Linked DNA regions of Acetoanaerobium sticklandii. The protein of the gene in region 1 interacts with the protein of each later gene in a pairwise test. Links are inferred from orthologs where the notes say so. Each region holds a gene or a part of one and is shown on either strand. Other genes may lie near its edges. The genes, in order: ftsZ and mreB.

What was found.
Region 2: the proteins of ftsZ (region 1) and mreB interact in binary tests that used the Escherichia coli proteins (3 or more experiments, as listed by UniProt). The link is inferred for Acetoanaerobium sticklandii from one-to-one orthologs.

What each region holds. Positions count from the first base shown.
Region 1 is NC_014614.1:2,009,577-2,020,922, reverse strand. Bases 4,147-6,995 are described here. They hold ftsZ (cell division protein FtsZ), read left to right. Parts: upstream 4,147-4,940; coding sequence 4,941-6,050; downstream 6,051-6,995. Other genes in these bases: CLOST_RS09540 (response regulator transcription factor), read left to right, coding at 6,700-6,995; nrdR (transcriptional regulator NrdR), read left to right, coding at 6,135-6,599; CLOST_RS09555 (small basic family protein), read left to right, coding at 4,472-4,843; CLOST_RS09560 (DUF881 domain-containing protein), read left to right, coding at 4,147-4,472. Outside these bases: putative lipid II flippase FtsW, read left to right, coding at 39-1,145; murG (undecaprenyldiphospho-muramoylpentapeptide beta-N-acetylglucosaminyltransferase), read left to right, coding at 1,200-2,294; CLOST_RS09570 (cell division protein FtsQ/DivIB), read left to right, coding at 2,296-3,027; CLOST_RS09565 (DUF881 domain-containing protein), read left to right, coding at 3,035-3,742; more of CLOST_RS09560, read left to right, coding at 3,753-4,146; more of CLOST_RS09540, read left to right, coding at 6,996-7,392; CLOST_RS09535 (sensor histidine kinase), read left to right, coding at 7,389-8,678; CLOST_RS09530 (DUF512 domain-containing protein), read left to right, coding at 8,772-10,109; ribosome biogenesis GTPase Der, read left to right, coding at 10,237-11,346. UniProt on the Escherichia coli protein: Essential cell division protein that forms a contractile ring structure (Z ring) at the future cell division site. The regulation of the ring assembly controls the timing and the location of cell division.
Region 2 is NC_014614.1:2,481,876-2,495,080, reverse strand. What follows is about bases 5,691-8,575. They hold mreB (rod shape-determining protein), read left to right. Parts: upstream 5,691-6,565; coding sequence 6,566-7,585; downstream 7,586-8,575. Other genes in these bases: CLOST_RS11855 (flagellar hook-basal body protein), read left to right, coding at 7,730-8,575; murA (UDP-N-acetylglucosamine 1-carboxyvinyltransferase), read left to right, coding at 5,691-6,502. Outside these bases: mgtE (magnesium transporter), read right to left, coding at 1-1,186; CLOST_RS11880 (glucosaminidase domain-containing protein), read left to right, coding at 1,458-2,162; CLOST_RS11875 (YcdB/YcdC domain-containing protein), read left to right, coding at 2,255-3,967; CLOST_RS11870 (hypothetical protein), read left to right, coding at 4,189-4,887; more of murA, read left to right, coding at 5,249-5,690; more of CLOST_RS11855, read left to right, coding at 8,576-8,848; flagellar basal-body rod protein FlgG, read left to right, coding at 8,940-9,740; CLOST_RS11845 (rod-binding protein), read left to right, coding at 9,751-10,053; CLOST_RS11840 (AEC family transporter), read left to right, coding at 10,293-11,222; CLOST_RS11835 (COG2426 family protein), read right to left, coding at 11,219-11,683; CLOST_RS11830 (phosphodiester glycosidase family protein), read left to right, coding at 11,919-13,205. UniProt on the Escherichia coli protein: Forms membrane-associated dynamic filaments that are essential for cell shape determination. Acts by regulating cell wall synthesis and cell elongation, and thus cell shape.

The DNA.
Region 1 (11,346 bases):
AATAATCATATTTCCTAAAAATAATATGGGTGGTAATTATGGAAAAAAACATAAGAAAATCTTCAGGAAATTTTGATGCTTGGATATTTTCTCTTACAGGTATTTTAGTTTTATTCGGTACCATAATGGTTTTTAGTGCGAGCTATGTTCAATCAGGGGTCAAACATAATGACCCTTTATTTTTCCTTAAAAAAAATATTGTATTTTCGATAATAGGCTTTGCAGGCATGCTTTTCGTATCAAAAATTAATTATAAAGTTTATAAAAAATATGCCCTTCCCCTTATGGGCGTAAATATTTTATTATTGCTTATGACTAGATTTTCTCCACTAGGCATAGAATTAAATTATGCTAAGAGATGGCTTGATATTGGTTTTTCTACTTTGATGACATCAGAGGTTACTAAGTTTGCTTGTATTATAATGACAGCTACAATCATAAGCAATAGAAAAAACCAAATAAACAACCTTGGCACTATAATTCAGCCATTTATTTATGTAGGGCTATCGGTCCTGTTAATAATAATTCAGCCGGATTTATCAACTAGTGTTACTATTTTGTTTGTTACCTTTGGAATGCTTTTTATTGCTGGTATGCATTATATCTACGTAGTTGGAATAGCTGGAATGGGAATATTTGGAATCGTACTTCTGATTTTATTTGAACCCTATAGATTGAAGAGATTTACTACATTTCTAGATCCATTTAAAGATCCTCTTGGAAATGGTTATCAAGTAATACAATCTCTTTATGCTCTTGGTTCAGGAGGGATTTTCGGATTAGGGCTAGGCAAAAGCAGACAAAAGTTCTTTTATCTTCCAGAACCCCAAAATGATTTTATTTTTGCAATTATAGGAGAAGAGCTAGGCTACATAGGAGGTATTTTTGTACTTATATTATTTGCATTTCTAATTCTAAGATGTCTTCAGCTTGTTGTGAAAGCTCCTGATATGTTTTCTTCTATGCTAGTTGCTGGGATAACTCTTCAGATAGGAATTCAGGTGCTTATTAATATTGGAGTTGCTACCTCTTCTATACCAAATACAGGATTGCCACTGCCATTTATAAGCTATGGAGGAACATCACTGGTGATTTTTATGTGTGCTATGGGCATAATACTAAATGTGTCTAGATACTCAAAATGATTAATAGAATTTTTTATATAAATTATGAGATGTTGAAATAAAGGAGAAAATTTAATGAAAGTAATAGTTTCAGGGGGAGGAACTGGAGGACATATATATCCAGCTCTATCCATAGCAAATTCTTTTAAGGTCAATAATCCAGACTGTGAAGTGACCTATATAGGAACGCCAAATAGTCTAGAAGAATCTATTGTGCCTAGCTATGGATACAAATTCATACCTATTGAAGTAAAGGGATTTCAGCGTAAGCTCTCTTTAGAAAATATAAAGCGTTCATATAAGCTTATAAGCTCTATTTCTAAGGTGAGAAAAATTTTAAAAGAAGAAAAACCAGATATTGTAATAGGTACAGGAGGTTATGTTTCTGGTCCTGTTGTTATGATGGCTGCGCTTATGGGTATAAGAACTGCTATACATGAGCAAAATGTTTTTCCAGGAATAACAAATAAGCTACTTGGGAAAAAAGTCAATAATGTGTTTTTAGGCTTTGAAGAGGCAAAGAAGTTTTTTGATTCTAAGAGCAACCCCGTGTTCGTTGGAAATCCAGTTAGAAATGAAAATTTTTCTATGACAAAATCTGAAGCTAGAGAAAAGCTTAACTTAAAACAAGAAAGCTTTATTCTACTAAGTGTTGGAGGAAGCGGAGGGTCTAAGAGTCTTAACAAAGCAATAAGAGATATGATTCCACAATTTGTTACTAAGGATGTAGTTGTGATACATGCTACGGGCAAGTTCCATTATGATACCTTTGCTGAAGGTTTCAATATTGACGATTACAAAGAAAATATAAAAATATATCCATATATAGAAAATATGGGTACTTATATGGCAGCAGCAGACGTTATTGTGTGTAGTGCTGGAGCTATAACGCTGGCTGAAGTCAATTATCTTGGGAAGCCTAGTATAGTAATTCCTAAAAAGTATACTGCGGAAAATCATCAAGAATACAATGCAAAAACAATTGAAAGCGCTGGAGCTGGATTTTGCGTATTAGAGGATGAGCTTTCTGCTGAGGTACTTAGGGAAAAACTATATAGTATTATGGAAGATGATAAGCTTAGACAAGCTATGGAAGAAAACAGCTTGAGCTTATCGAAGGAAAATCCTGCTCAGCTGATTTATAATATTTTGATGAAGAAAAGTGAATGATATGGAAAGAATCAATATAAGCAAAAAAAATATAGTTATAGGGATATTTGCATTCTTGATTTTGACTGTTTTTGGATATTTATTTCTACCTTATTTTTATTTTGAGAATGCAATTGTATTAGGGGAAACTAGCCTATCAAAAAAAGAAATATTAGAGCTCTCTAAAATAGATAAGGATAATAATATTTATAAAATTAGCTTGAAGGCAGCAGAAGGTAACATAAAAAGTAATCCTTATATAAAAGATATAAAAATTAAAAGAAAATTTCCAAAGACACTTATTTTTTCTATAAAGCAGAGATTTGAGTCAGCTGTTATACCTGTTACTGGAGGCTATGCAATAATAGATGAAGAAGGAGTTGTCCTTAAAATTCAAACAGATGTTGCATCTATGCAAAAACCAATAATCAGTGGAATAAAACCAGTTAAAGTTCAGCTAGGGAAGAAAATCCCAATAGAAAATGAAGAGCAATTTACAGCTATACTTAGTATGATTTCAGTTTCTCAAAATGCAAGATTACTTGAAAGCATATCCGACATAAACTTAAAGAATCTAGAAAATATATATATGACAACCGCAAATGGTATAACAGTGCTTCTAGGTGATGGAACTGGACTTAATGACAAGATGCTTAGATTAAATAAGATTTTGGTCGACTTGCACACTAAAGGAATCCACTATGGAGTAATTGATATGAGATATAATAGCAATCCTGTGTATAGGGAAGGATAGATTTAGTATGAAAAAGGAAAAGTTAATTTTTCTTATTTTTAGCTTTATAATTGGTATTACAATTGCCCTACAGCTTAAGAGTATAGATGACTTGACAGGTGGGGTAGCTTCGTCTCAAAAGTCCAGACAGCTTCAATCGGAGCTTAAATCTCTTAGAGACAAGAAAATAGGTCTAGAACAAGAGCTACAGGCATTAGAATTGAAAGCCAAGGAGCTAAAGGATTCTGAACTTCAAGAAGATTATATGGAGCAGGAGCTAAGAAAGGAAATTGATAAATTTGAGCTCATGCTAGGTCAAAAGGAAGCTATTGGACCTGGAATCGTAATTAAATTTCAATCGTCAGATCAAGACTCTCAGCAAACAGCTCTACTTACATATAATTATGAGCTTTTACTTTCAGTTATCAATAAGCTAAATGCTTCAGGAGCAGAAGGTATTGCTATAAATGAAGAACGGTATGTAAATACTACTTTCTTTCAACTAGTTGGAGATAAGCTTTATGTCAATGGGAATCCTATTTTTGAGCCTTATGAAATAAGGGCAGTAGGGAATCCAGATACTATGGAATCGGCATTAAACTTAAGATATGGAGTTTTATGGGAAATTCGAAAACACTATAACATAAATGCTAGTATAGAAAAAAAACCAGAACTGAAATTGCCAAGGTTCACGAAAAATGTTGAATTTAAATACTCTATGCCAGTAGAAAATTAAGGGTGAGGAAATGTCAGGTAATAAAACAAAAATAAATATGTTGGTTTTTATGACTTTTCTGCTGGGGATTATTTTAGTGCTTCAAATAAAAAGTGTAAGTTCTACACATGGATTAGTCACTCTAAAATCAATCCAGGAAATAGAAGAGCAGATTGAAGTTGAAAAAAACGAAATTATAAATCTTAATAATTTAATTAATCAAAAAGAAGATGAATATAAACGATATGAAGATGAGCTTGACAATAGTGGCTCTATAGTTCCAGTACTTCAAGAACAAAAGTTTATGATGGCTGACATTTCTGGAAACACAGATATTAAGGGCAGAGGAATTGTAGTAGAAATCAGGGATAGTAATAGAGAAATAAAGGATGGAGAAAATCCAAATAACATAATCGTGCACGACCAAGACGTGCTTCATATCATAAATGATCTCAAGCTTTCAGGTGCTGAGGCGATATCAGTAAATGGACAAAGGCTTCTTTTTATGTCTGAGATAAGATGTAGTGGACCAACAATTACCATAAATGGAAAAACTTTTGGACAACCTTTTGTTATTGCAGCTACTGGTCCTCTAGATGAGATGAAGCAAGCTATTACCGCGCCAGATTCATATGCCTACTTACTAAAAAGTGTTTATGGCATAGGAATAGATTTTTTTACAGAAGAAAGCTTAACTATACCTAAGTATAGCAAGAATATTAATTTTAAATATCTAAAGGAGGCACAGTGATGATTTGGGCCATTATTGGATTAGCACTAGGTGTTGTAGTTGGTTATTATGTGCCATTTACTTACCCTGATAACTATTCACTTTATGTTTCAGTAGCAATACTTGCTGCGATGGATTCGGTATTCGGGGCTATAAGGTCATCTATGGAAAACACCTATGATAATCTTATGTTCATTACAGGTTTTTTTACTAATGCAATACTAGCTGGATTTTTAGCATACCTTGGAGACAGGCTAGGGGTACCTTTGTATTATGCTCCTATTATTGTATTTGGAGGAAGGTTATTCCAAAATTTCGCATCTATAAGAAGACTTATTTTTAACAAACTTTATGCATCAAAAAAGAGAACAATGACAAAAGAACTAGAATAAGTTAAAATAATATTATATATTATTTTGCGCAAATACTAGTTTATAGATTATAATAAAAGTATTAAAATGACGAATAGTAATTTTAGGAGGGCATGCCATGCTACAATTTGATATTAGTACCAATGACAGCAAAGAAAAAATAAGAATAGTAGGTGTTGGCGGCGGTGGGGGTAACGCTGTTAACAGAATGATTCATGCAGGAATAGTAGGGGTTGAATATATAGCTGTTAACACAGACTCTCAGGCTCTTAACAAATCAGAAGCGGAATCAAAACTTCAAATTGGAGAAAAGCTGACTAGAGGGTTAGGTGCTGGAGCCAATCCAGAAATTGGAGAAAAAGCAGCTGAAGAGAGTGTAGAGGATATAAAAAATACTCTAGATGGAACAGATATGATTTTTATTACTGCAGGTATGGGAGGCGGAACAGGAACTGGAGCAGCACCTGTTGTAGCTAGAATAGCAAAAGAATTAGGCATACTTACAGTAGGAATAGTTACTAAGCCATTCTTTTTTGAAGGACCTCAAAAAATGAAAAAAGCAGAAAAAGGAATTGATGAGCTTAAGAAGAGCGTTGATACTTTAATTGTTATACCAAACGACAGAATATTGGAAATCTGTTCTAAAGATACAAAAATGGAAGATGCTTTTGAAATGGCAAATGAAGTACTTAAGCAAGGCGTTAAAGGTATTACAGACATAATTAAAGTACCTGGACTTATCAACGTAGACTTTGCCGATGTTAGAACTACGATGCTTGACAGAGGAATTGCCCATATGGGTACTGGAAAAGCAAAGGGAGAAAACAGAGCTCTTGAAGCTGCAAAAGCTGCTATTCATAGTCCATTACTTGAGACTACTGTTAAGGGCGCAAAAGCTGTGTTATTAAATGTTACTGCATCTAAGGATACCTTTACAATACATGAGTTTAATGAAGCTTCTAAGTTTATTACTGAAGCAGTAAATAGAGATGATTCTGAAATAATAGTTGGAACAGCGTATAGTGATGATGCAGGAGACGAAATAAGCATCACTGTTATAGCAACAGGATTTGATGGACATCCAGGAGGGCTGGAATCAAAGACTTTTAATCTGCTTGATGAGGCTGAAGTGGTTGAAGAGGAAATATTAGCAGAAGAGGAAGAACCAAAGGAAGAAGTAGAAAGTCTTGAACTTCCGCCATGGTTAGTTAGAACCAACAAGAAATAAACTTTTACACATGACCTGAAAAAGTCTGTCTCATTTTGAGTAGACTTTTTTCTTTACTAATTTAAAAATTTTGAGGTGGATGAAATGAAATGCCCTTATTGTGATTTTGATACATCAAAGGTTGTTGATTCACGACCTATTGAGGAAGGTAATTCCATAAGACGAAGAAGAGAATGTGAAAATTGTAAAAAAAGATTCACTACCTATGAGAAAATTGAGCAAGTAAATGTAATGATAGTTAAAAAAGATGGAGCAAGAGAGTTCTTTGATAGAGAAAAAATTTTAAAGGGAATAATTAGATCCTGTGAAAAAAGACCGATATCAATAAAGCAGATGGAAAATATAGTTACTGATATAGAAAAAGAAATAGTAAACATGATGCAAAGAGAAATTTCCAGTGAAGAAATTGGAAATCTTGTTATGGATAAGCTCAAAGATATAGATGAAGTTAGCTATGTTAGATTTGCTTCGGTATATAGACAGTTCAAGGATGTAAACAGCTTTTTGGATGAACTGAAAAATATAATAGAGGAAAAAAGCAGAAAATAGCTCATATTTATTTACAAACTTAACATGAGTTTTACAAAACAAGGTTAAATTTCATATATACTTGTGCTAGAGTGATTGGAAAATAGCATGGAGGTTGACTATGAATAAAAAAGTATTAATTGTAGATGATGAAGAAAATATAGTTGAGCTTTTGAAGTTTAATATGGAGCTTAAAGGATACAAAGTTGAATATGCCTACGATGGAGAAGAAGCTTTAAAAAAGGCGAAGGATATAAAACCAGGATTAATTTTACTCGATTTGATGCTACCTATTATGGATGGAACTAAGGTTTGCAGTAAAATAAGAGAAGATGAAGAATTAAAAGATACACCAATAATTATGCTTACGGCTAAGAACATGGAAAAAGACAAAATTTATGGTCTTGAACTAGGTGCTGATGATTATATCACTAAGCCATTTTCTATAAAGGAATTGATGGCTAGAGTAAAAGCTGTCACTAGAAGATATGCAGCTCCGAGCCAACCTATTATGGACACAAGTTTAGAAATAAGTGAGCTTTATATTGACATGGAAAATTATGAGGTTTTTAAAAGAAATGAGAAAATTGATTTAACCCTAAAGGAGTTTGAATTATTAAAACTTCTTGCTTTAAATAGAGGAAAGGTTTTAACTAGAAATTATCTTCTGGATAAAATATGGGGATATGAATATTTTGGAGAAACTAGAACTGTAGATGTCCACATAAGGCATTTGAGAAAAAAAATTGAGGATAACGATAAAAAACCTCAGTATATAGAAACTATAAGAGGAGTGGGGTATAAGATAAAATGACAATGGAAGCCATTATGAATGTTTTAGTTTTTCTGTTAGCAGCAGCGACTATTCTAATGGGCAAGTATACTCTTTCACTTAGAAGATATGTAAAAGAGCTAGGAAAAGCTTATGATGAAGTAACTAAGGGAAATTATATGGCCCAGATAAATTCATCATTTTCTGGAGATTTAGGTAAGGCTGGAAAAAGCTTTAACCTTATGACTAAAGAAATATATGGTAATATAGAAACACTCAAAGATAGAAACTCAAAGCTTAAAGCAATATTAAAAAGTATATCAAATGGTATAGTTGCAATAGATAAAGAACAAAATGTACTTCTTATGAATAAGGCAGCTAAAAATATCTTTGATTACCATGAAACTGATTACGAAGGAAGACCTTTCGAAATGATAGTAAAGGATCAGAGATTGCTTTTATGTATTTTGGATTTGTTTCATAAAAGAGAAAGAGCGCATACCCAGCTTCATCTTGGAACGGTTGATTATAAAATAAATGTAGATCCAATTAGACTTGATGACAATGATAAGATTGTAATAGGGGCTATAGTAAATATCGAAGACATAACAGAGAGAATAAAGCTTGAAACAATTAGAAGTGATTTTGTTGCAAATGTTACTCATGAGCTCAAAACTCCACTAACTTCAATAAATGGCTTTGTGGAAACCTTAAAATCAAACGCTGGAATCAATAAAGCTATGAGAACAAAATTCTTAGACATAATTGAGGTTGAATCCAATAGGCTTCAAAGATTAATTGATGATATATTAATATTGTCATTTATTGAAGGTAATAAAAGCCATTATTCAAATGAACCAGTAAATTTCGCTGATACAATAAATGAATGTATCAATTTAGTTTCAGAAACAATAAAAGACAAAAATGTAACAATAGATTTCAGCCCTATAGATAATCAGATATATTTAAAATCCAATCCAGATTTGATGAAGCAACTGATACTGAATCTTATAGACAATGCTATAAAGTATTCTAAAGAAGAAGGCTTTGTAAGGCTGACACTGCTTGAGGATTCGAAAAAGGTTCTTTTTTCAGTTGAAGATGATGGAATAGGTATACCAAGTGAAGATATTGATAGAATTTTTGAGAGATTCTATAGAGTTGATAAAGCGAGAAGCAAAAAAGTCGGAGGAACGGGTTTAGGGCTTGCAATTGTAAAGCATATAGTGTTAAACTTAAATGGTAATATAAAAGTTCATAGTGAGCTTAATAAGGGAAGTAAATTTATTATTGAATTTCCAAAAAACGATAAAGATGACTCCAAATAACGATTGAGTTTATTGGAGTCTTTTTTTGCATTAATGCCAAAAGGGCGCTAGTGTGGTATATTAGTATGTAGTTGAATATTGGAGTGGATGAATGTGGAACTAAAAAAAATGAAGTTTGAAAACAAAATAACTAAAATAGAGCCAGATTCTATTGCAGAGGAACTAGAAATAGAAGTAGGAGATATCCTAGTTGCAATAAATGCACAAAAAATTGAAGATATAATAGAATATCAGTTTCTTGAAGCTGATGAATATATTGAGCTTGAAATAGAAAAGCAATCTGGAGAACATATTATATATGAAATAGATAAGGATATAGATGAAGCCTTGGGCTTGGAATTTGAAAATCCAATTATAGATTCAGTTAAAACCTGTAGAAATAAATGTATTTTTTGCTTTATAGATCAGCTCCCAGAGGGTATGAGAGAAACACTATACTTTAAAGATGATGATTCTAGGCTTTCGTTTTTGCAGGGAAATTTTATAACCATGACAAATATGGGCGATAAAGAAATTGATAAAATGATAAAATATAGAATAAGCCCTGTAAATGTGTCGGTACACACAACAAATCCAACACTTAGAGCAAAGATGCTTGGCAATAGATTTGCAGGAGATGTACTAGATAAAATGAAACGACTTAAGTCTGCAGATATAACCATGAATGCTCAAATTGTACTTGTGCCAGATGTAAATGACAAAGAGGAGCTAGATAAAACCATAAATGATTTAGCTAGCCTATATCCTCAGCTTAACAGTGTTGCTATAGTTCCAATAGGAATAACAAAGTACAGAGAAAATTTATGCAAGGTTGAAATTTTTGACAAAGAATCAGCAAACGAAGTTATAAATCAGATTGATAAAATTCAAAATGAGCTATTGGCTAAATTAGGAACTAGGTTTGCTTTTCTATCTGATGAATTTTATGTGATGGCAAATAGAAATCTTCCAACAAAAGAAGCTTATGAAGGCTATGTGCAATTAGAAAATGGAGTTGGGCTTATATCGAAATTAGAACATGAAATTTATGAAGAACTTGAAAAAACACCTAAATATCCTATAAATAGGCATATTTCTATAGCGACAGGAAAAAGCGCTTTTGAGTTTATAAATAGTATGGCTAAGCTCATCATGAAAGAATTTGAAGGGCTAAAAATTGATGTGCATATGATTAGCAACGAGTTTTTTGGCGAAACCATAACAGTAGCTGGATTAATAACAGCTAGTGATATTGAAAAACAGTTAAAGGACAAGGACCTTGGGGAAGAACTAATTATACCAAGAAGTATGATGAAAGCTGATGAAGACATTTTTCTGGATAATATTACTTTAGATGAACTCAAGCAAAGGCTTAAAATTGAAATTGTCATATCAGAGGTTGAAGGAAGAGACTTTATAGATAAGCTTGTAGGAAGAGTACAAAAGAATTAGGAAAATATATAAGGGCAGTTTAATGCCAAAAAGAAAAGCTTTTAATAGCTATTACCAAGATTGTCTTTTTAGATGAGGGTTTGGTGTTTGAATGTATAAAAATAAGAATTATAAAGGAGTATGATTTATGAATCCAATAGTAGCAATAGTTGGAAGACCAAATGTCGGAAAATCGACATTATTTAATAGGATTGCTGGAGAAAGAATCGCAATAGTTGAGGATACCCCAGGAGTTACGAGAGATAGAATATATGCTCAGGCAGAATGGGTGAGTAAGCACTTTACAATTATAGATACTGGAGGAATAGAGCCGGATTCTGAGGAGCTGATTCCTAAAAAAATGAGACAGCAAGCAGAGCTGGCTATGGATATGGCTCAGGTAATTCTATTTGTAGTAGATGGAAAAGCTGGGCTTACTCCATCAGATAGGGATGTTGCACTTATGCTGCTAAAAACTAAGAAGCCAGTGCTTTTAGTAGTAAACAAAGTAGACAATAAAAATCTACCAGATGATTTTTATGATTTTTATGAGCTAGGTTTTGGAGAACCAATACCAGTGTCTTCAAGCATAGGCCTTGGAACGGGAGATTTACTAGATGAAGTCGTTAAAAACTTTCCACAGGATATGGATACTGAGCTAGATGAAGATGTTGTAAAGGTAGCTATTGTCGGAAAACCAAATGCAGGAAAATCTTCTATTCTAAATAGACTTATTGGTGAAGAGAGAGTTATAGTAAGCCCGATAGCAGGAACTACTAGAGATGCAATTGACACCTATATAGAAATGGATGGAAAAAAATATCTGTTCATAGATACTGCAGGGATTAGAAGAAAAAGCAAGGTTTACGAAAATATTGAAAAATACTCAGTTATTCGTGCTTATGCTTCAGTAGAAAAAGCCGATGTAGTTTTAACTGTTATAGATGCTACAGAAGGAATTTCTGAGCAGGATAGTAAAATTGCAGGGCTAGCACATGATGCTGGAAAGGCGTCAATAGTTGTAGTAAATAAATGGGATTTAATTGAAAAGGATAATCACTCAGTAAAGGAATATACTAAAAAAATTAGAGAAGAGCTACCATTTATGCAATACTGCCCTATACTTTTTGTATCGGCACTTACATCACAAAGAATGGGAAAAATAAAAGAAACTGTAGATTTCATTTTTGATGAGGCATCAAAGCGTGTGGCTACAGGAGTATTAAATGATGTAATCGGAGAGGCTGTAATGATGAAC
Region 2 (13,205 bases), 470 kb from region 1 along the record:
TTGCAAGCACTACTGTTGCAAATAAGCTTATGCATACTGTGAGAGAAACTATAAAATCAACTCTCTCCAGCAAATATATTCTTAGGAAATTAATAAAAGCAAGTACCAAGCCAACTACTATACTCACTCTGAATTCCTTCCATAAAATCTTAGGATAGTCAGCAATTTCGAGCTCGCCTAAAGCTAAGCCACGTATGATAAGAGTGGATGACTGAGAACCTGAGTTTCCACCAGTATCCATGAGCATAGGAATAAATGAAGCAAGTATAACTACAGAGCTCAGTACACTTTCGTATTGCCTGATTATGATTCCGGTAAAAGTAGCGGATATCATCAGTATCAATAACCACATGATTCTTTGCTTAGCCAGAGAGTATACAGATGAATCTAGATATTCCTCATCTGATGGTGCAAGAGCGTTCATTTTCGCAAAATCCTCTTCATTTTCCTCTTCTATTATGTCTAGTATGTCATCTATAGTTATAATTCCAACCAGCCTATTTTCACTATCAGTTACGGGCATGGAAAAATAATCGTACTTTTTAAACATAGAAGCGACATCCTCTTGGTCATCTAGGGTGTAGATATAAACGAAGCTTGTATCCATTATATCCTCGATTAAAAGGTTTTCATCGCTAAGCAGAATTTTTCTTATAGGGACTATGCCTTCTAGTTTTCTGTTTGAATCGATAACATAGAGTGTATCGATGGTTTCTTTGTCTACACCTGTTTTTCTTATGTGAGCGATAGCATCCATGACTGTCATTTCTTTTTTGATATCCACAAATTCAGTAGTCATAATACTACCGGCAGAGTCATCTGGATAGCTAAGCAGAGAATTTATCATCTTACGCGTATCATCATCAGTGTTTTTAAGCACTTTTTTTACAATGTTTGCAGGCATCTCTTCTATGAAATCTACGGTATCGTCCATAAATAGCTTGTCTATGATTCCGGAAATTTCCTTGTCTGTTAGAGACTCTATAATATGAGCTCTATCTACCTTAGTCAGATACGAAAAGACTTCGGCCGCAGTGTCCTTTGGCAATATCCTAAAAAGGATAACTAGGTCGTCTCTATCCACGTCTTCAAGCAATGTAGCGATATCGACAACATTCATCTCAAGTAGTTCAGCTCTAGCATTTACAGGCTTTCCTGCCTTGATATAATCTAGAATTTTTTCCATTAAAAAACCTCCTTGAGCAACCGCCCAAGTAAAGATGAGTACTTGGGCCCTGCATATTCAATTTTATTTTTTGAAATAACCGTTCGGGCGACGGACTATGGTCCACAAGTACTCACCTGCCTTTTAATAGTATTTTATACCCTTAGCCATTATATACTGAAAGTGATATTCATTTCAAGAAAATGGAGTTAAAGAACTATAGAAAATTGAGATTTAAACGATATAATATATATTGAGTACATATATGAAAAAGTACAGGGAGATAATATCTATGGATATAAAAATAAAAAATTCTATTAATATAAATGGTTTTTCAGGGCCTAGCCAGAGCTATTATGAAACAAAAGAGCGATTTAAAGCAATTTTGGAAACAAAATTAAATATTCCCACTGTGGAGGTTCCTTCTTCGTCGGGTGATTTAGGTGCAAATGATTTCATGATAGACTTGCTGTTTCAGCAAAGTAGAAGCCTAGGAGAGATTTCCAATTATGCTGCTCCTATTAACAACCCCTATGCAAACAAACTAGCAGAAAATGGATTAATAGCATCTTCAAATGTAAGAGAAAAAAGCAAGGTAAGTGCTTCCTACATAGATTCAAAGCTTCAAGGAACAGCTCTTGAAGGCTTAGGCTCAGCGTTTAAAAAGGCAGAAGAGGAACATGGAGTAAATGCACTCTTTCTGCTTGGGCTTGCTATTCACGAATCAAATTATGGAACTAGCAGAATAGCAAAAGATAAAAATAATCTTTTTGGTTTTCAGGCCTATGACAATTCTCCATACAGTAGTGCAAAAGGCTTTAAGAGCTTTGATGAGAGCATAGATACTGTGGCAAAATACCTATCGGAAAATTATCTTCAGCCAGATGGAAAATATTTTAATGGATATAGCATCAGTGCTATAGGGAAAAAATATGCTACAGACCCTAACTGGGCAAATGGCATAGAAAACAGAATAAAAAAATTAATTGGAATGTAACAAAATGCCTCCTATTTGTAAGTAATTTGTAATGCCTGAGGGTGATTCGGGAATTATAATTATGGTAGAAATCAAAATAGGAGGTGTTTTTTATGAAGAAATATAAAAAACTGATTGCACTTAGTATGATGACCGCGATGCTTACTTCACCAGCAATTTCATTTGCGGATTCAAATATGGTAGGTATGGATAATGGAGTGCTTGATTCAAAGCTCACAGTTCCAGCAGTTATAGAACAAAGAGAGCTTACAAAAAGAGATTTAGAGGCTATAGATTATGCTAAAGCCATAATGAAAGATTATTTTGGGACTGAGTTAAAATCTGAGGATTATATATTGGATGTATTTTATTCTTCAGATTATAACGATGAACAGTTTCCAAAGGACAAGAACTTCAGAGAAAATATCTCTGTAAGCTTCATGCCGAAAAGTGAAAATGGAGGCGGAGGAGCTTACGTAGCTTATTATGAAGACAATAAAGAAATAATATCTGTATCAAATATGAATATAGATTATGAAGCTAAGAGAAAGATGACTAAAGAAAAAGGTCATGAAATAGCAAAGGAATTCTTAAAAGACAAGACCGACTTAGATTTATCACAGTTCACATATAAAGTATTTGAAGAATCACCATACAATCAGGAATATGTAATGGGAGATTACTACTATCAAAGAGTTCATGAAGGCATAGAGTACGATGGAGATTTCATATCAGTGAGTGTTGATTTATCAACAGGAAAAGTGGTGTCTTTTTATCAGAATTATACTAAGAGCTTAAAATTTCCAGATGCTACTCCTAAGCTGACTGCAGAGGAAGCCTTAAAGATTGCTAAGGAAAAGTTTACATCTGAGCTAAAATATGTAACTTCACCTAGTGATGAAAAAAGAGCTATTCCTGTTTATATAATAGATACTGCTTTTGGAGATGCAGTAGATGCTCATACAAAGAATATATATTATTTCGGTGGACCAGTTACTATAGAAAAATTTAACATGACTCCTGATGAGGTTTCTAATCTTACTAAAGATATAAAACCTATTGAATTTAAAGCAGAAAACAAAGGTCAGGCGGTAGAGGCGGCGAATATGCTTCTTAAGGAAGTCTACGGCGTAGAACTAACTCCTAAAGTAGAGTATAGCGAATATGACCCAAATAACGTATACGTGACCTATAAAGATACAAAGGCCAAGCTAGAATACTATGTAAGCATAAATATCTCAGACAACAAAGTACTTTTCATGGGAAGAATGCCTATGTATATTGAAGGTATGCCTTATGATATGCCAACAAACCAAAAACCTGTAATAAACTATAAGCAAGCTTATGAAATGGCTATTAAGGAGCTTGCTAAAATAGCACCAGAGCAATTAAAACAAGTGGATTTTGAGCAGGTAAATTATGTTTATGAATCAAATCCTTACACTCCAGCTGAATATTACTTTACATTCCCAAGAAAAGTTGAATCAGCAGAGTTTCAAGAGCAGTTTATAGATATTAGAATCAATGGGGTTACTAAAACAGTAGAATCTATGGGAATATACTGGGATGACAAAAAAACTTTCGATTCTCTTGAAGGACTAATCAAGCCTGAGCAAGCAATGGAAAAATTCTTAAGTGACAAATCTATGCAGCTTAGATATACCCTAGATTATAATCAAACTCAAAAAACAGGTGAACCTGTAATAAAACTAATATATTCACTTGTATCAAAGGATGGACATTATAGTGGAAGCTATATAGATGCAAAAACTGGAAAGTATATAGACTATCCAGTGATGTATGCAGAACCTGCTGTAGCTCCATAGAACTATAATTAAATAATATGCCTAAGGCTAAAGCTATAATTTGGAAAAAAGTTCAATTATTTTTACCAAATTATAGCTTTTTTTTCAAAAAAGAATTAAAATTAGATTATTACAAATCGATTAAAATTGATAATGTAGAGTATTATAAATACTAACTGAGTATTATCAATATAGATACGTAATATTTAAGGATATGCTTAATATTGCAAAGGGAGTGTAGAATGAGAAAGGCAAGTCGCAGTGAAAGAAAACAGGCAGCTAGAATTCAAAGAAGAGAAAACATTAAGGAAGCTATGATTCAAGGACCTAAGAAAACTAGAAGAAAACTAAGCGTAATACATATTATGACACTTTTTTCAATCATGCTTGTTTTTATGACTATGTTAGTACTTTCAAAAAGCGACGTGTTAAACGCAGGCTCTTTTGCAGGAGCAAAAGTCGAAAAATATATGCTATACTCCTCAGAAAAAGCTTTCAAAACGGCTTATGAAGAAAAATTATTGCAGCAAAACCAAATTTATAAATACGACAAAGGCATAGAAGATGTTTTGAAATCTGGCTTGGAAATTTCATTTAAACAAAACAGTACTAAGAAAACCAATTCACTTATAGGGATATTCCAGGGAAAAGACAATCAAATAGAAAAAGTTGGTGTAATTGGAGTTTATCAAGAAGACAACGGACATTTCCCACTAGGGTTTAAAGAAAATGCAGTTTTACTTACCTCTATAGTAAATGAAATCAGCTATGAAGATGCTACAGCTTATTTGATGAGTAAGAATATAATTGACCATAACGGAAGTATAGTTTTAAAATCTGTAATATTTGAAGAAAATGGAAAAGAATATATATTTCATGTAGATGATACAAATAAATTCTTTTACACAATACAAGTTAAAAAGGCTCTGGTTGAGAATTAAATAAAAAGTCAAAAGACTCATTAAAAAGCTTTTATTGAGCGAATTAGCAAGAGTTTAATTGTGAATAAAGGGTTTTGAAAGTAAAGGTTTACTTTTAGAACCCTAAAAATTTGCTTTGAAATCAATAAATTTTCTAAGTAGAATATATATACTTTTATCTAGATGATTTATATAGTAAAATATAAATTGACATGTTCAGATAAAAAGGGTATAAATAGATTTGGACTTTGATAAAAAATAAAATTTAAAATATAGCATACAACTTTATAATAATAGATGATGTGGGACAATTAGAGTCCGGCAGGTTAAAAATGGATGAAAAAAGCGATTTATATTTGGAAAATCGAAAGGAATGAACAATTTGGCTCATATTCTAGTGAGAAAAAGCGGACCATTAAAGGGTAATGTAAAAATCAGTGGAGCAAAGAACGCAGTTCTTCCAGTAATAGCAGCTACACTTCTTGCAGACGGTGTATCTACAATTAAGGGAGTACCAAACTTAAGAGATGTACATGTAATGAGTGATTTACTTCGCCACTTAGGTGCAAAGGTTGAGTTTAAAGATGAAACTTTGGTAGTTGATGCTACTAACATAAATAGCTATGATGCTCCATATGAGCTAGTTAGCAAAATGAGAGCTTCATTTTTGATTATGGGGCCACTGCTTGCGAGATTTAACAGATCAAAAATTTCAATGCCTGGAGGATGTGCTATAGGTACAAGACCTATTGATTTGCATCTAAAAGGGTTTAAAGCTATGAATGCACTTGTAGATATGGAGCATGGCTATGTAGAAGCACACACTAAAGGGCTAGAGGGTCATAAGATTTATCTGGATTTCCCTTCTGTTGGAGCTACAGAAAATATAATGATGGCGGCAGCTCTTGCAGATGGCGTTACTGTTATTGAAAATGCTGCAGAAGAGCCAGAAATAGTAGATCTTTCTAACTTTATCAATGAAATGGGTGGTAAGGTTAAAGGAGCTGGAACAAAAACCATAAAAATAACTGGAGTAAAAGCCCTTCACGGCGCTGAGCATATAGTAATTCCTGACCGTATAGAAGCAGGAACCTACATGGTAGCTGCAGCTATTACCAAGGGTGATATTGTGCTGGAAAATGTTATTCCAGATCACCTTAGACCGGTAATGGCAAAACTCATAGAAATGGGTTGCGTGGTAGAAGAAGGTGAATCTACTATAAGAGTTATTGGGCCGAAAAACATAATGCCTACAGATATCAAAACTATGCCTCATCCAGGTTTTCCTACAGATTTGCAGTCTCCATTTATGGCACTGCTTAGCATTGCTGAGGGCAATTCTATGGTTATAGAAACTGTATTTGAAAACAGATTTATGAATGTTCCTGAGCTAAACAGAATGGGAGCAGATATAAAAATAGAGGGAAAATCAGCAGTAATTCAAGGCGTAAAAAATCTTGAAGGCTCAAATGTTGTAGCTACAGATTTAAGAGCTGGAGCAGCGCTTATTCTTAGTGGAATGGTAGCAGAAGGACAAACTAGAGTTACTGAAATTTATCATGTCGAAAGAGGATATGTAGATATAGTGAAGAAGCTTTCCTCATTAGGGGCAAATATTGAAAAAATAGAGGACTAATTCTTTCCAAATAATGTTAAAATGATTAGAGAATAATTTATTGATGAAAAGGAGAATATAGAAATGGGATTTTCGCCAGATATTGGAATAGATTTAGGTACCGCGTCAGTACTAGTATATGTAAAAGGCAAGGGGATAGTACTTCAGGAGCCATCAGTTGTAGCTATAGACACTAGCACTAATAAGGTGCTTGCTGTCGGTGAAGAAGCTCAAAGGATGCTAGGTCGTACACCTGGAAATATAGTTGCAATTCGTCCATTAAAAGACGGAGTTATTTCTGATTACGATGTTACAGAAAAAATGCTAAAGCATTTCATAGAGAAAGTTACTGGAGGAGTAGGTCTATTTAGATTCTTCAAGCCTCAGATTATAGTTTGTGTACCATCAGGAGTAACGGAAGTTGAAAAAAGAGCAGTAATAGATGCTACTATGGAAGCAGGAGCTAGAGACGTATTCTTAATTGAAGAGCCGATAGCAGCAGCTATAGGAGCTGGAATAGAGATTTCTCAGCCAAACGGAAGTATGGTAGTAGATATCGGGGGAGGAACCTCTGATGTTGCAGTTATATCTCTTGGAGGTATAGTTGTAAGCACCTCAATAAAAATCGCTGGAGATAAGTTCGATGAGGCGATAGTGAAGTACATGAGAAAGAAACACAGCATATTAATCGGAGAGCGTACAGCTGAAGAAATCAAAATCAACATCGGTTCAGCTTTCCCAAGAGATACGGAAGTAACTATGGATGTAAGAGGAAGAAACCTAGTTTCAGGACTTCCAGAAACAATCAAGGTATCTTCAGAAGAAACATTAGAAGCGCTTAGAGAAAGTGTAGCACAAATAGCTGATGCAGTTCACTATGTGCTTGAAAAAACACCACCGGAGCTATCAGCAGATATCAGTGACAAAGGAATCCTTATGACTGGTGGAGGGTCTCTTCTTTGGGGACTAGATAAGCTTATTGCTAAAAGAACGGGTATAAGTGTATATATAGCAGACGATGCTATTTCTTGTGTTGCAAAAGGAACGGGAGAAGCACTTAATTCTATAAAGGTATTACAGCGCTCAACTAAAAAAAGGTACTAAAGAACTATAGGTAAATTCTATAGAAATGTCGATAAAGGTTACAGGGCTATATCCTGTAATGCATTAATCTGAATTAAATTAGATGATGTACATAAGGAGTCTATTAGCCTAGCTAATAGACTTTTTGTAAACTTGGAGGGAATTATGTTTAGAGGTATTTATACAGCTACAAATGGCATGAGAACGGACTCAAAAAGAATAGATGTAATCACGAGCAACATCGCAAACTCTCAAACTACTGCATTTAAAAAAGATGTTCTAGTTACAGAGTCTTTTCCAGAACAGCTCATGGTAAAGCTAAATGGAGTAGAAAATAATCTGAGACCTACTAGGCAACTTGTAAACGTAGATCCACCAGCAGATTTTCAAACAAATGACTCGATTGTGTCCATAGAAATAACCTCGGGATATTTTAGAATGGAAGATAGACATGGCATAGGATATCATAAATCTGCTAAAATAACTAGAGATGAGGAAGGATACCTTAGAACAGCTTTGAGAGATTCAGACAGCAATACTCATGCGAAGTTTGGAGCCTACCTTTTAGATGTAAATGGCAATCCGATTTCAGCGCCAGACGGTGCGATTACCCTACTTCCAAACGGCATACTGCAAGCAGGCGGACAAGACGTAGCTAGAGTTATAACAGCTGTAAATGCTCAGGTCATAGGAACGATGAATGGTGGAGCACTAGCTGACAGGTCTATGATTAACTTTAATCAAGGTAATTTAGACCCTACAGAAAATCCTCTTCACGTAGCAATAGAGGGTAAAGGATTTTTCAAAATATTAGATATGCAGGATAATCAAATAAAATATAGCAGAAATGGTGGTTTTTCTATTAATCCAGAAGGAATTTTAGTGGATTATAGTGGAAATGTAGTGCTTTCTGCCAGCGACAATGAAATTTCAGTTCCTGAGGGAGCTTCAAAAATAGACATAGATAAATTTGGAAACATAGTGGCAACCGTAGATGGCGAGCCAGAGGAAATTGATACACTTGGAGTAGTAAACATAGCAAACACGGAGAGCATGATAAAGCAGGGAGAAAGCTACCTTACAATGGCAGATGGCATCGAAGCGGATGAAGCTGAGTTTGATGGACAGGTGCTCCAAGGATATTTAGAAGGCTCAAACGTAGATATAATATCAGAAATGGCTGAAATGATAAATTTGCTTAGAGGCTACGAAAGCGGTCAAAAAGTTATAAGATCATATGATGACATAATGTCAAAAGCTGCAAATGAAATAGGCAAAATATAATATATATTGAGGATTAATGAAGATATAGGAGAAAAAATATTTATATAACTAAAATAAGTATATATATTTAAAAATAGAGAGGAAGATACATATGAGAGCACTTTGGACTGCGGCTAGTGGAATGAGAGCACAACAGCTAAATATGGATACAATATCAAACAACCTTGCAAACGTAAATACGACAGGATTCAAAAAACAAAAAACAGAATTTAAGGATTTACTTTATACATCGATGAAAAGCGTATCAAACGACCCTGAGCTAGGAGAACCTGTAAATCTTCAAATAGGTCACGGGGTAAGACCTGTTGCTACTTCTAGATTGTTCACAAATGGAAATCTAGAAAAAACTGAAAATCCTACAGATGTTGCTTTAGAAGGCCCAGGATTTTTTGTAGTTGAGAACCCAACTGGCAATCCAGAGCAGCTGTTTACTAGAGATGGAAACTTCAAGTTTTCTGTGGATGGAGATGTTATGACTCTAGTTACTTCTCAGGGCTATACCGTACTATCTACAGACGATGATGTAATAGAAGTGGAATCTACTATGAGAAACTTCTCTATATCTGAGGGAGGGATGGTTACGGCTCAGGATGAAGCAGGCGAGATAGTAGAGCTAGGAGAGATTCAAATAGTTCAGTTTATTAATCCAGAGGGACTTCAGGCTATGGGAAATAACTTCTTCTCTCTGACTGCAAACTCAGGCGAGCCAGTAATAGAAGAAGATGAAAGTAAAGACACTAAACTATACCAAGGATTTTTAGAAACATCTAACGTTCAGCTAGTTGACGAGATGGTGAGAATGATTATGGCTCAAAGAGCCTACGAAATAAACTCAAAATCCATTCAGACAGCAGACGATATGATGCAGACAGTAAACTCACTTAAAAGATAGGAGGTAGACTATGGACATTAAGCCTTTTATACCTACTAACATCCCAGTAAGTTACAAGGATGAACAGATGAGCGAGATGGAAAAGGAAAAGCTTAAAAAAGTTGCTGGAGAGATGGAAGCGGAATTTCTAAAAATCATGCTCAAGCAGATGAAAGCTACTATTCCTGAAAATGAAGACGAAGAAAAAGCTCCAGGCAAGGATATCATGACGGATTTTATGCTAGAGAGATATGCGGAAGATGTGTCAAAGAATCAATCTATGGGTATAGCCAAGATGATATATGAGCAATACACTAAGGCCTACAAGAAATAAGAAGGATTATTAAGAATTATTAAGAAATAAGAAGAATTATTAAGAAAAATAAAAAAAGAAATATAAAGAAAATTATAACAACTAAAAAAACCATTTAGATTTGTCTTTTTTATGAGATAATAATCTAAATGGTTTTGTTTTATGTATACAAGTTTTGAAATTAAAAACAGGCTTATTTTCATGGTAGTAAAGATAATTGTGATTTTGTTCCTAATTTATAAAAAGTGACGGTGATAAAAATGGACTTTTGGACGATTTTTTCTCAAGTATTAGTGCTGTTTCTGCTGATATTAGTTGGATATATAGCAGGAAAACAGCAGATGATAACAAAGCATGGAGCTAAAGAAATTAGTACTCTAGTTTTATATATTACGCTTCCAGCTCTTATAATAAGAGCTATGCAGTTTGATTTTTCTATAGAGCTACTAGGTCAGAGCTTAAAGATGATAGGAATGGCTATAGCTGTTTATGCAGGTACGATTTCGCTTTCATATCTATTTGCCAAGCTACTTAGAGCAAAGGGTAAGGAAAAGGACGTATTTCAGACAGCTATGATATTTCCAAACGTAGGCTTTATGGGATACCCTATAACTCAGGGACTTTACGGAACTCAAGGAATATTCTATACTTCATTATTTAATATGCCGTTTGACCTTTTGATGTGGACAGTTGGAGTTCATATGCTCAGCAGATCCTCTGATAGCTCAGCATCTAAGAAAAAAGGTCTTGCAGCCTTGCTTAATCCAGGGACAATAGCAGTAGCTATAGGGTTTACTTTGTTTATACTTTCAATTAAACTTCCACCGATACTAGATAGTACGCTACTATATTTAGCCTCAGCAACCACTCCTCTTGCCATGCTGGCAGTTGGAAGCACACTAGCTAGAACTAGAGTAGATGCAATTTTTGCAAACAAAAAACTGCTACTCACAGCAGTTATAAAAGTTGCAGTAATTCCAGCGATAATGATTGTTCTTTTTACGATATTAAAGCTAGATGGTTATTTTTTAAAGATTCCTATAATAATAACTGCTATGCCAGTAGCTGCAAATGTAGCAATATTTGCTACTCGCTATGAAAGCGACGAGCTTCTAGCATCTCAGCTTATATTTTTAACAACCTTAATGTCTCTAGTTACTATACCTCTCATAGCTCTGTTTTTAGGCTAGAGCATTATAGCGTGTGAGAGCATCATCATGATAAAGCCTGCTGTCATGTTTCCAAAAAATATGGCAGGAAGAGCATACTTCATACGAATATTTAAAATGGAAGCAAGTGCTGAGCCTGTGTAGGCTCCAGTAGAAGGCAGTGGAATAGCGACGAATACATAAATTCCGAGTATATTCGCTGCCTTTAGTTTTTTTGATTTTTTGTAGATATGGTTATTCAAAAAATCAGTAAACCATTTAAAAATGTTCTTCTCTTCCATAAATTCTAAAATTTTTCTGAAAAACAGAATGAGAAAAGGAGCAGGAAGTGTAGAGCCTGCAACAGAAATCCAGTAAGCTTCCCAAGGACTCATTCCAAGCCCTATTCCTAGTGGAATAGCTCCCCTGAGCTCGATTAGAGGTACTGCTGCGAGCAAAAAAACGTAGACCTCGTGACTGAGGTTTACAAAAAAATCATTCATATATATTATCCTCCGATATACTCTAGTAGGTTTAGAGCAAGTTTTTAATATCACTATATAACAACATCTGTATTATATCATAGGAAGGCTAACTGAAACAGAACTGTAATCACTATGTAATTGTATCTTTTTTGCTTTTGACTTAAGATATAGTGCGAGAAGGTATAACTAAAACCATTAACAGATTTTTTGACATCAAAGTATGTCTTTTGTATGTAAGAAGGAGATGTAAGGCATGAAAAAACAATTTGCGGCTCTTATGCTAGCGATGCTAATTGGATTAGCTCCAGCAGTATCCTTTGCAAATGTAATAGATGAATCAAGGTATCAGATTCCCTTAAGTCAAGGGGTAAATCTAAAAAAGGTATCTAGCTTTTACGAGTGGGGAGTCCAAAACGTAAATATACTTGAAGTAGATTTAAACAATCCATCTGTAAAGCTAGATGTTTTATTTAATAAAAGTGGTTTTATAAACAGAACAACACTTAGCAATATGGTAAATCAGGAGCAAGGCGTAGTTGCGGCAGTGAATGGTGATTTTTTCTCAATGTCTACCCCAGCATTTTCCATAGGGCCTATAGTAAAAGATGGAAAGCAGCTTTCAAGTCCTCATTATGAGCTTAATAAATACGCTTCATTGCTAGTTGACTCTACAGGCAACGCACTTCTTGCTTACCTTTATTCAAATATTCAAGTAGAAAATAGCTCAAGAGGTATAAATGTAGATATATCAGCAATAAATAAACCGAGTAAAGACTATGGAAACATAGTAATATACACTAAAGAATACACTCCTAACAGCCCAGGCGCTAATAAAACTTATTTTGACCTTACAGAGATAGTAGTAGAAAACGACATCGTAAGAGAAGTAAGATGTGGACAGCCTAGTGTGGCAATTCCTGAAAATGGTTACGTGATACTAGCAGCTGGAGCAAATAGCTTTGTACTTCAAGGAGCTTTTACTCCAGAAGAAAAGGTCAAGCTAAAAACAGATATAAACTTAAATTACAACAATATAAAAACTGCAATAGGTGGAGGTACTATGCTTCTTAAAAATGGAGTAGAGACATCCATAACCCAGAGTGTGAGCGGAAAAAGTCAAAGAACAGCTCTAGGAATCACAGCGGACAAAAAAATGCTCATAGTCACTGTAGACGGAAGAAAATCTCCGTTTATAGGAATGGATGAAAAAGACATGCAAGCGTATATGAAAGCGCTAGGAGCAAAGGATGCCATGATGCTTGACGGAGGAGGCTCTACTCAGCTGATGGCAGACGGCAAAATTCAAAATACTATGGCATCTGCAGAAAGGTCACTCGTAAATGGGCTTACTATCAAAAATACAGCTCCAAAAGGTAGTATCTCTCAGATTGAAATTTCTGTGCTAAATGAAACTATTTTCCAAGGAGACAAGGTAGAGCTTGCTATAAGAGCCTTTGATGCTTCTAAAAATCCTATAGACATAACTACTCCTAGTTTTCAGGTTTCTGGAGAAGGAATATCAGGGAGCTTTGATGGCAGA